DNA from 2 places in the Streptomyces sp. NPDC013187 genome. Region 1 is predicted to be linked to the other one. Evidence: riboswitches for the same ligand, from Rfam matches in the RefSeq annotation. Region 1 holds a riboswitch; the other holds the start of a gene.
What was found. Region 1 has a riboswitch for glycine ahead of gcvP (aminomethyl-transferring glycine dehydrogenase). Riboswitches for the same ligand answer to the same signal wherever they lie in the genome.

Region 1 (4,254 bases):
GCGCGGATGGCGATCATCGCCTCGCAGAACCGGTCCAGCTCGGCCAGGTCCTCCGACTCGGTCGGCTCGATCATCAGCGTCCCGGCCACCGGGAACGACATCGTCGGCGCGTGGAAGCCGTAGTCGATCAGCCGCTTGGCGACGTCGTCGACGCTCACGCCGGTCGCCTTGGTCAGCGGGCGCAGGTCGATGATGCACTCGTGGGCGACGAGCCCGCCGGGACCGGTGTAGAGCACCGGGTAGTGCGGCTCCAGCCGCTTGGCGATGTAGTTGGCGCTGAGCACGGCCACCTGCGTGGCCCGCTTGAGCCCCTCGCCGCCCATGAGCCGGACGTACGCCCACGAGATGGGCAGGATGCCGGCCGAGCCCCAGGGAGCCGCCGAGATGGGGCCGACGCCCGTCTCCGGGCCGGCCTCGGGCTGCAGCGGGTGGTTGGGCAGGTAGGGCGCGAGGTGCTCGCGCACCGCGACCGGGCCGACGCCGGGACCGCCGCCGCCGTGCGGGATGCAGAAGGTCTTGTGCAGGTTCAGGTGCGAGACGTCGCCGCCGAAGTGCCCCGGCTTGGCGAGCCCGACCAGCGCGTTGAGGTTGGCCCCGTCGACGTAGACCTGGCCGCCCGCCTCGTGCACCTGCGCGCAGATCTCGGAGACATGCTCCTCGAACACGCCGTGCGTGGACGGGTACGTGATCATCAGCACGGCCAGCTCGTCGCGGTACTGCTCGATCTTCGCCCGCAGGTCCTCGACGTCGATCTCGCCGTCCTCGGCGGTCTTCACGACGACGACCCTCATGCCCGCCATCACCGCGCTGGCGGCGTTGGTGCCGTGCGCGGACGACGGGATCAGGCAGACGGTGCGCTGCTCGTCCCCGTTGGCCCGGTGGTACCCGCGGACGGCGAGCAGACCGGCCAGCTCGCCCTGCGATCCGGCGTTCGGCTGGAGGGAGACCTTGTCGTAGCCGGTGACCTCGGCGAGCCGGTCCTCCAGCTCGTGGATGAGAGTGAGGTAGCCCCCGGCCTGCCCGGCGGGCGCGAAGGGGTGCAGCTGCCCGAACTCGGGCCAGGTGACCGGCTCCATCTCGGTGGTCGCGTTGAGCTTCATGGTGCAGGAGCCCAGCGGGATCATGCCCCGGTCGAGCGCGTAGTCGCGGTCGGCCAGCTTACGCAGGTAGCGCAGCATCGCGGTCTCGGAGCGGTGCTGGTGGAAGACGGGGTGGGTCAGGTAGTCGTCGGTGCGCAGCAGCGCGCCCGGCAGCCCGTCCTCGGTGGCCGCGTCCAGCGCCTCCACGACGCCCTCGACCCCGAAGGCCGCCCATACGGCACGCAGCTGGGCCCGCGTCGTGGTCTCGTCGCAGGCGATGGAGACGTGGTCGGCGTCGACGAGACGCAGGTTGACCCCGTTGTCACGGGCAGCGGCCACGACATCGGCGGCCCGGCCCTCGGCGCGCACGGTCAGGGTGTCGAAGTAGGAGCCGTGCACGACCTCGACCCCGCCGTTCGCGAGCCCGGCGGCGAGGACGGTGGCGTACCGGCGGGTGCGCCGCGCGATGCCCTTCAGGCCCTCGGGGCCGTGGTAGACGGCGTACATGCCGGCCATGACGGCGAGCAGCACCTGCGCGGTGCAGATGTTGCTGGTGGCCTTCTCGCGGCGGATGTGCTGCTCACGCGTCTGCAGCGCCAGCCGGTAGGCCTTGTTGCCGTCGGCGTCCACGGACACGCCGACGAGCCGCCCGGGCAGGCTGCGGGCCATCTTGTCCTGGACCGCCATGTAGCCGGCGTGCGGTCCGCCGAAGCCCATGGGGACGCCGAAGCGCTGCGTCGTGCCGACGGCGATGTCCGCGCCGAGCTCGCCGGGCGACTTCAGCAGCGTCAGCGCGAGCAGGTCGGCGGCGACCGTGACGAGCGCCCCGAGCTCGTGCGCCCGGTCGATGACCGGCTTGATGTCCCGCACGGCACCGGAGGCGCCCGGGTACTGGAGCAGTACGCCGTTGATCTCGCGCTCGGCGATCTCGGCGGGGACGCCCCCGCTCAGGTCTGCGACGACGACCTCGACGCCGGTCGGTTCGGCGCGGGTCCGGATCACGGCGATGGTCTGCGGCAGCGTGTCCGCGTCGACCAGGAACAGGCCCTTCTTGTTCTTGCCCAGCCGCCGCGACAGCGCCATGGCCTCGGCGGCCGCGGTGCCCTCGTCGAGCAGGGAGGCGCCCGACGTCGGCAGTCCGGTCAGCTCGGCGACCATCGTCTGGAAGTTGAGCAGCGCCTCCAGCCGGCCCTGCGAGATCTCCGGCTGGTACGGCGTGTAGGCCGTGTACCAGGACGGGTTCTCCATGACGTTGCGCATGATGACGGGCGGGGTGAACGTGCCGTAGTAGCCGAGGCCGATCATGGAGCCGAGGACCTCGTTGCGGTCGGCGAGGGAGCGCAGCTCGGCGATCACCTCGGCCTCGCTGCGGGCGCCCGGCAGGTCCAGCGCCTCGGCGCTCTTGATCACGGCCGGGACCGCGGCGGCGGTCAGCTCGTCCAGCGAGCCGTAGCCGACGTGCGCGAGCATCTTGGCGCAGGCCTCGTGGTCGGGGCCGATGTGGCGCTGCTCGAAGGGGACTGCCTCTTCGAGCTCGGAGAGCGGAATGCGGTGGGCGGTCATTACGGAGGCCTCCTGGTCGACACGACCTGCGAGGGGCACCACGGCACGGGTACCCGGACGGCCTCCCCCTCTGTCATCTCAACCTGAGAGCTTCACCGGATCGCCCGAAGGCCTCCGGCTTTCACCGTCGGTGAGAGCGGAAGCCGTCGACACCCGCCCTGCTTTCCAGAGTGACCTCGTCCGTGCGGTACGTGTGCCTGAGAGATTCCGGGGAGGATTTGCTCCTTCGGCGCCTCCGATGGTGTCTGGAGGACTCTCCCGCACGGGGTCAACAGCCGCTGCCAGCGTACCAGCGAGGTCAACGCACGAACCTTCGAGTGGCCACATCCTCGCTTGTACCGTTTTGTAGTGTTTACGGATGAGGTGCGACCAGCTGGAGGGCCCGTGCGAACCGATATCGATCCGCGCAACCTGATCGGCCGCAAGGCGTTCGACCGCAACGGGACCAGGATCGGGACCATCGACGAGGTCTACCTCGACGACGCCACCGGCGAGCCGGAGTGGGCGGCCATACGGACCGGCCTGTTCAGCAGGGACGCCTTCGTCCCCCTGGAGCCCAGCGAACTGATCGAGGGAGCCCTCCACGTCCCCTTCGAACGCGCCCTGATTAAGGACGCCCCAGACTTCGGCGTCGGCCGCCATCTCTCCCCCGAGCAGGAATTGCAGCTCTACCACCACTACGGCCTCGACGTCGCCGCCCCGCCCCCGCTCCCGGACCACGAATTCGGCAAGCTGGCGGGCACCGACGAGACGGCCTGAGGCCCCGCCCCGGGCACGCGGTCTCCCTGCTGGGGTCCCCGTAAGACCAAGGGCAACGGATCCGCCGCCTCCAGATCCGGGTCGTCGACCCGGAAGGTCCGCACCCGCCCGGGCCCCGAGTCGGGCGTCTCGAACCGTACGGTGACCCGCCCCAGGCCGCTGCCCTGCACCCAGCCGTGCCCGAACTCGGCGTGCCGCACATCGTGCCCGGCGGGCCAGCGCCGCTCGGCGAGCGGCGGCCGCTCCTCGGCCGGCGCCACGGGATGCTCCTCGACCGGGCCTTCCCCGACCGCCCGCTCTCCCGCCGCCTGGGCGAACAGGTCCTCCTGCGTGTAGTCGGCGAGTCCGCTGACCCCCACCCCGAGCAACCGCACCCCGCCGGTCGTGTCGACCGAGTCCAGCAGTCTGGCCGCCGCCTCGCGGACCACCGCGGGGTCGTCCGTGGGCCCGCGCAGCGTCTCGGAGCGGGTGAGCGTCGAGAAGTCGTACCGCCGCACCTTCAGCACGATCGTCCGCCCGGACAGCCCTGCCCCGCGCAGCCGCCGCACGCACCGCTCGGCGAGCCGCTGCACCTCCAGCCCGACCCGCGTCCGGTCGTGGATGTCGACGTCATAGGTGTCCTCGACCGACACCGACTTCGCCTCGCGCTCCGCCACCACGGGCCGGTCGTCCCGCGCCAGCGCCATGGCGTAGAGACCATGCCCGTGCGCCTTTCCCAGCAGCCGGACCAGTTCGTCCTCGCCCGCCTCGACGATCTCCTCGACCGTGGTGATCCCGGCCCGCCTCAGATGGTCACCCGTGGCCGGCCCCACCCCCGGCAGTGTCCGCACCGACATCGGCCCGAGCATGGCCC
Region 2 (4,254 bases), on a different contig from region 1:
CCGGATTCGGGTGCAGCCCGGCCGCGACAAGACCGGCGAAGTGGGCCATGTCGACCATCAGGTACGCGCCGACCTCGTCCGCGATCCGGCGGAACTCGGCGAAGTCCAGCTGCCGCGGGTACGCCGACCAGCCGGCGACGATCAGCTTCGGCCGGGACTCCTTGGCCAGCCGCTCCACCTCGGTCATGTCGACCCGGCCGTCCTCGCCCACGTGGTAGGCGACGACGTCGTAGAGCTTGCCGGAGAAGTTGATCTTCATGCCGTGAGTCAGGTGCCCGCCGTGCGCGAGGTTCAGACCCATGATGGTGTCGCCCGGCTTGAGCAGCGCGAACATCGCGGCGGCGTTGGCCTGGGCGCCCGAGTGCGGCTGGACGTTGGCGTGCTCGGCGCCGAACAGCTCCTTGACGCGGTCGATCGCGATCTGCTCGACCACGTCGACGTGCTCGCAGCCGCCGTAGTAGCGGCGGCCCGGGTAGCCCTCGGCGTACTTGTTGGTGAGGACCGAGCCCTGCGCCTCCATGACCGCGACCGGCGCGAAGTTCTCCGAGGCGATCATCTCGAGCGTGGACTGCTGGCGGTGCAGCTCGGCGTCGACGGCCGCGGCGACCGCCGGGTCGAGCTCGTGCAGGGGTGTGTTCAGGACGGACATACGGCTCCCTCAGCCCGCGGAGAACGCGGTGTACTCGTCGGCGGACAGCAGGTCGCCCGGCTCGTCCGTGACCCGCACCTTGAACAGCCAGCCGCCCTCGAAGGGGGCCGAGTTCACCAGCGACGGGTCGTTCACGACGTCCTCGTTCACTTCGGTGACCTCACCGGAGACGGGGGAGTACAGGTCGGACACCGACTTGGTCGACTCCAGCTCGCCGCAGGTCTCGCCGGCGGACACGGAGTCACCGACCTCGGGAAGCTGGACGAACACGACATCGCCGAGCGCGTTGGCCGCGTGCTCCGTGATGCCGACCGTCGAGACGCCGTCCTCGGCGGCCGACAGCCACTCGTGCTCCTTGCTGTAGCGCAGCTCGTTGGGGTTGCTCATGGCCTGGATTCTCCTGTACGCGCGGGAGTGCTGTGGAAGGGGGGACTGCTGGTGAGCTGGGACGACGGGCACGGGGTCGCTGCCGCGGCCCTTCGGCCAGTGTCTACTTCTGGCGCTTGTAGAACGGCAGCGCCACGACCTCGTACGGCTCGTGACTGCCCCGGATGTCCACGCCCACGCCGGTCGTGCCGGGTGCGGCGTGCGCGGCGTCGACGTACGCCATCGCGATCGGCTTGCCGAGGGTGGGGGAGGGGGCTCCGGAGGTGACCTCGCCGATCACCTCGCCGTCCGCGACGACGGCGTACCCGGCACGCGGGACGCGACGCCCCTCGGCGACGAGTCCGACGAGGACGCGCGGCTCGTGGTTCGCGTCCTCCGCGGCCTCACGCAGGGCCGCGCGGCCCACGAAGTCGCCCTCCTTGTCGAACTTCACGACCCGCCCGAGCCCGGCGTCGAAGGGCGTCAGCTCCCGCGAGAGCTCGTGCCCGTACAGCGGCATGCCCGCCTCCAGGCGCAGCGTGTCCCGGCAGGACAGCCCGCACGGGACGAGCCCGACGCCCTCGCCCGCCTTGGTCAGGGCCTGCCACAGCTGGACCGCGTGCTCGGGCTTCACGAACAGCTCGAAGCCGTCCTCCCCGGTGTACCCGGTGCGCGCGATCAGCGCCGGAACGCCGGCGACCGTGCCCGGCAGACCGGCGTAGTACTTCAGGCCGTCGAGGTCCGCGTCGGTCAGCGACGCGAGGATCCCGGGGGACTCCGGCCCCTGCACGGCGATCAGCGCGTACGCGTCCCGGTCGTCCCGCACCTCGGCGTCGAAACCGGCCGCGCGCTCGGTCAGCGCGTCGAGGACGACCTGGGCGTTCGAGGCGTTGGCGACGACCATGTACTCGCTCTCGCCCAGCCGGTAGACGATCAGATCGTCCAGGATGCCGCCGTCGGCCTGGCAGATCATGGTGTAGCGGGCCCGGCCGACACCGACCGAGGCGATGTTGCCGACCAGGGCGAAGTTCAGCAGCTGGGCGGCCTGCGGCCCGGTGACGGTGATCTCACCCATGTGGGAGAGGTCGAAGAGCCCGGCCCGCGTGCGCACGGCGGTGTGCTCGTCGCGCTCGGAGCCGTAGCGCAGGGGCATGTCCCAGCCGGCGAAGTCGGTCATCGTCGCGCCGAGCGAACGATGCAGGGCATCGAGCGCGGTGTGGCGGAGTTGTCCTGTACTGCTCACGGTCGGTGTCTCCAAGGGGCATGACGGGCGAGGGCGATCCTCCCCATCTGTCATCGGAACCTGAGAGGTTCGCCATGACCGCACGGGTCCATGGCTTGCACCTTGGGTGGAGCCGCGTCCCCGTCGAGGACAGGGGGCGGCCCGCTTTTCAGATGTGCCTCGCCCGCGCGGTAACGGGGCCTGAGAGATTCAAGGGAGGGACTTGCTCCTTCGGCGCCCCAGCGACGGCTGCTGCTGGGGACTCTCCCGCGCGGATTCAAACGGCCGGTATGCAGTTGGCGCGCACATCATTGCACGCATCCTTCCGGCGCGGCAGGGGGACCTTTCCCAGGGAGTGCACGAGTCCGTCCCCCCGGACGCAGCGACCTGTAGCAGCCCTGTTGCAGGACGGGCACGTAAATGAGAGGCCTGCGGCATTACCTTCTCTTTACACTCGGCGGGGATGGGACTCCGTACCTGGCCCCAGGGGAGGACGATCACGGTGAACAGGACCACCGCGTACGCGACGACGGGCATCGCGCTGCCCGAGCAGCCGGCCGCACCGGCCCGGGCGGTCCGTGCTCCGGCACCGGCGCCGGTCGTCCGCGACCTGCGCGACCGTGCCGGCCGGAGCCCGCACGCGCTGCTGTTCGGCCCCCGCGACCTCGTCGTGGTCACGGGCCTGCCGGGCAGCGGCAAGTCCACGCTGATGCGGCGCACCGTGCCGGGCCGGCGCGTCGACTCCCAGGACACCCGCGACCGCTGGGCCGCCCGCATGCCGCGCGCCCTGCCGTACGCGCTCTACCGCCCGCTCGTCCGCCTCTCCCACTACGCCGGGCTGCGCCGCGCCCTGCGCACCGGCGAGGGCGTCGTCGTGCACGACTGCGGCACACAGGCCTGGGTCCGCCGCTGGCTCGCCCGCGAGGCCGGCCGCCGTGGTGGCGCCCTGCACCTCCTCCTGCTCGACGTCAGTCCCGAACAGGCCCTGGCCGGTCAGCGCGACCGCGGTCGCGGCGTCTCGCGCTACGCGTTCCTGCGCCACCGCGCGGCGAGCACCCGCCTCCTGCGCGCGGTGGAGCGCGGCGACCTCCCCGCCGGCTGCGCCTCGGCCGTCCTGGCCGACCGGGACGCGGCGAACAGCCTCCGCAGAATCGGCTTCACGGGCTGAGCCCGCGCGGTCGTCCACAAGCCGGCCTTCCTCCTGCCGCCCGGCGTCCGTCAGCCGTTAGCCTTTTGAGCCACAGCAGTGGTTCCAGGCAGGCGGTAGGCAGATGGACATCCCGGCGGACTTCTCCGCGGACTTCCCGGCGCAGACACAGACCCACCCGCACGGCGGTTGGCCCGGCAACGAGCTGGAGGAGGTGCTCTCGGCCTCCCTGGGCGCCGGGCCGGCCGCCGGCGGGCGGATCGTCGAGGTGCTCGGCCGGAGCTTCCTCTGGATCCCGCTGCCCAACGGCGGCGGCCCGCACAGCGGTCCCCTCGACCTGCCCGGCATCGAGATCGACGGCCAGGCGTTCGTGCCGGTGTTCAGCTCCGAGGAGCAGTTCCGCCAGGTCGTGGGCGCGCAGATGTCCTACACCATCGCGCCCGCGGTGGAGTTCGCCCGCGGCCTTCCCCCGCACGCGGGGATAGCCGTCAACCCGGGCGGGGTGGTGGGCATCCCGCTGCCGCCGCCCGCCGTGGCCGAGCTGTGCCGGGCCGGCCGGACCCCGCTGGACGGCCCCGCGAGCGGCGGCCGGGTCCGCCTCTTCGAGCCCGACTGGCAGGACGACCCGGTGGACTTCCTCGCCGCCGCGGCCGCCGAGTTCGAGGCGACCGGCGTCGTCGTCACCGCCCGCCGCTGCCTCGCCGCGATCGAGACCGCCGACCCGGTGATGTTCGTCGGCGTCGAACTCTCCCAGTGGGAGGGCGACCTGCGCGTCCTCCCCCTGGACGCCCTCACCCGTGCCGTCACCGCCGCCCCGGCCCCCTGGCCGGTCAACCTGGTGCTCCTGGACGTGACGGAGGACCCCGTGGG

Region 2: linked by a shared signal. The riboswitch ahead of gcvT (glycine cleavage system aminomethyltransferase GcvT) and the one ahead of gcvP (aminomethyl-transferring glycine dehydrogenase) in region 1 are both predicted to bind glycine.

What each region holds. Positions count from the first base shown of each region.
Region 1 is NZ_JBIBAF010000012.1:9,884-14,137, reverse strand. It holds gene gcvP (aminomethyl-transferring glycine dehydrogenase) at 1-2,642, opposite strand, end outside; glycine riboswitch at 2,818-2,913, opposite strand; gene ACFY5B_RS25270 (PRC-barrel domain-containing protein) at 3,027-3,401, shown strand; gene ACFY5B_RS25265 (DNA polymerase IV) at 3,320-4,254, opposite strand, start outside.
Region 2 is NZ_JBIBAF010000030.1:11,289-15,542, reverse strand. It holds gene glyA (serine hydroxymethyltransferase) at 1-649, opposite strand, end outside; gene gcvH (glycine cleavage system protein GcvH) at 659-1,036, opposite strand; gene gcvT (glycine cleavage system aminomethyltransferase GcvT) at 1,140-2,312, opposite strand; glycine riboswitch at 2,417-2,517, opposite strand; gene ACFY5B_RS38365 (AAA family ATPase) at 2,740-3,405, shown strand; gene ACFY5B_RS38360 (enhanced serine sensitivity protein SseB) at 3,509-4,254, shown strand, end outside.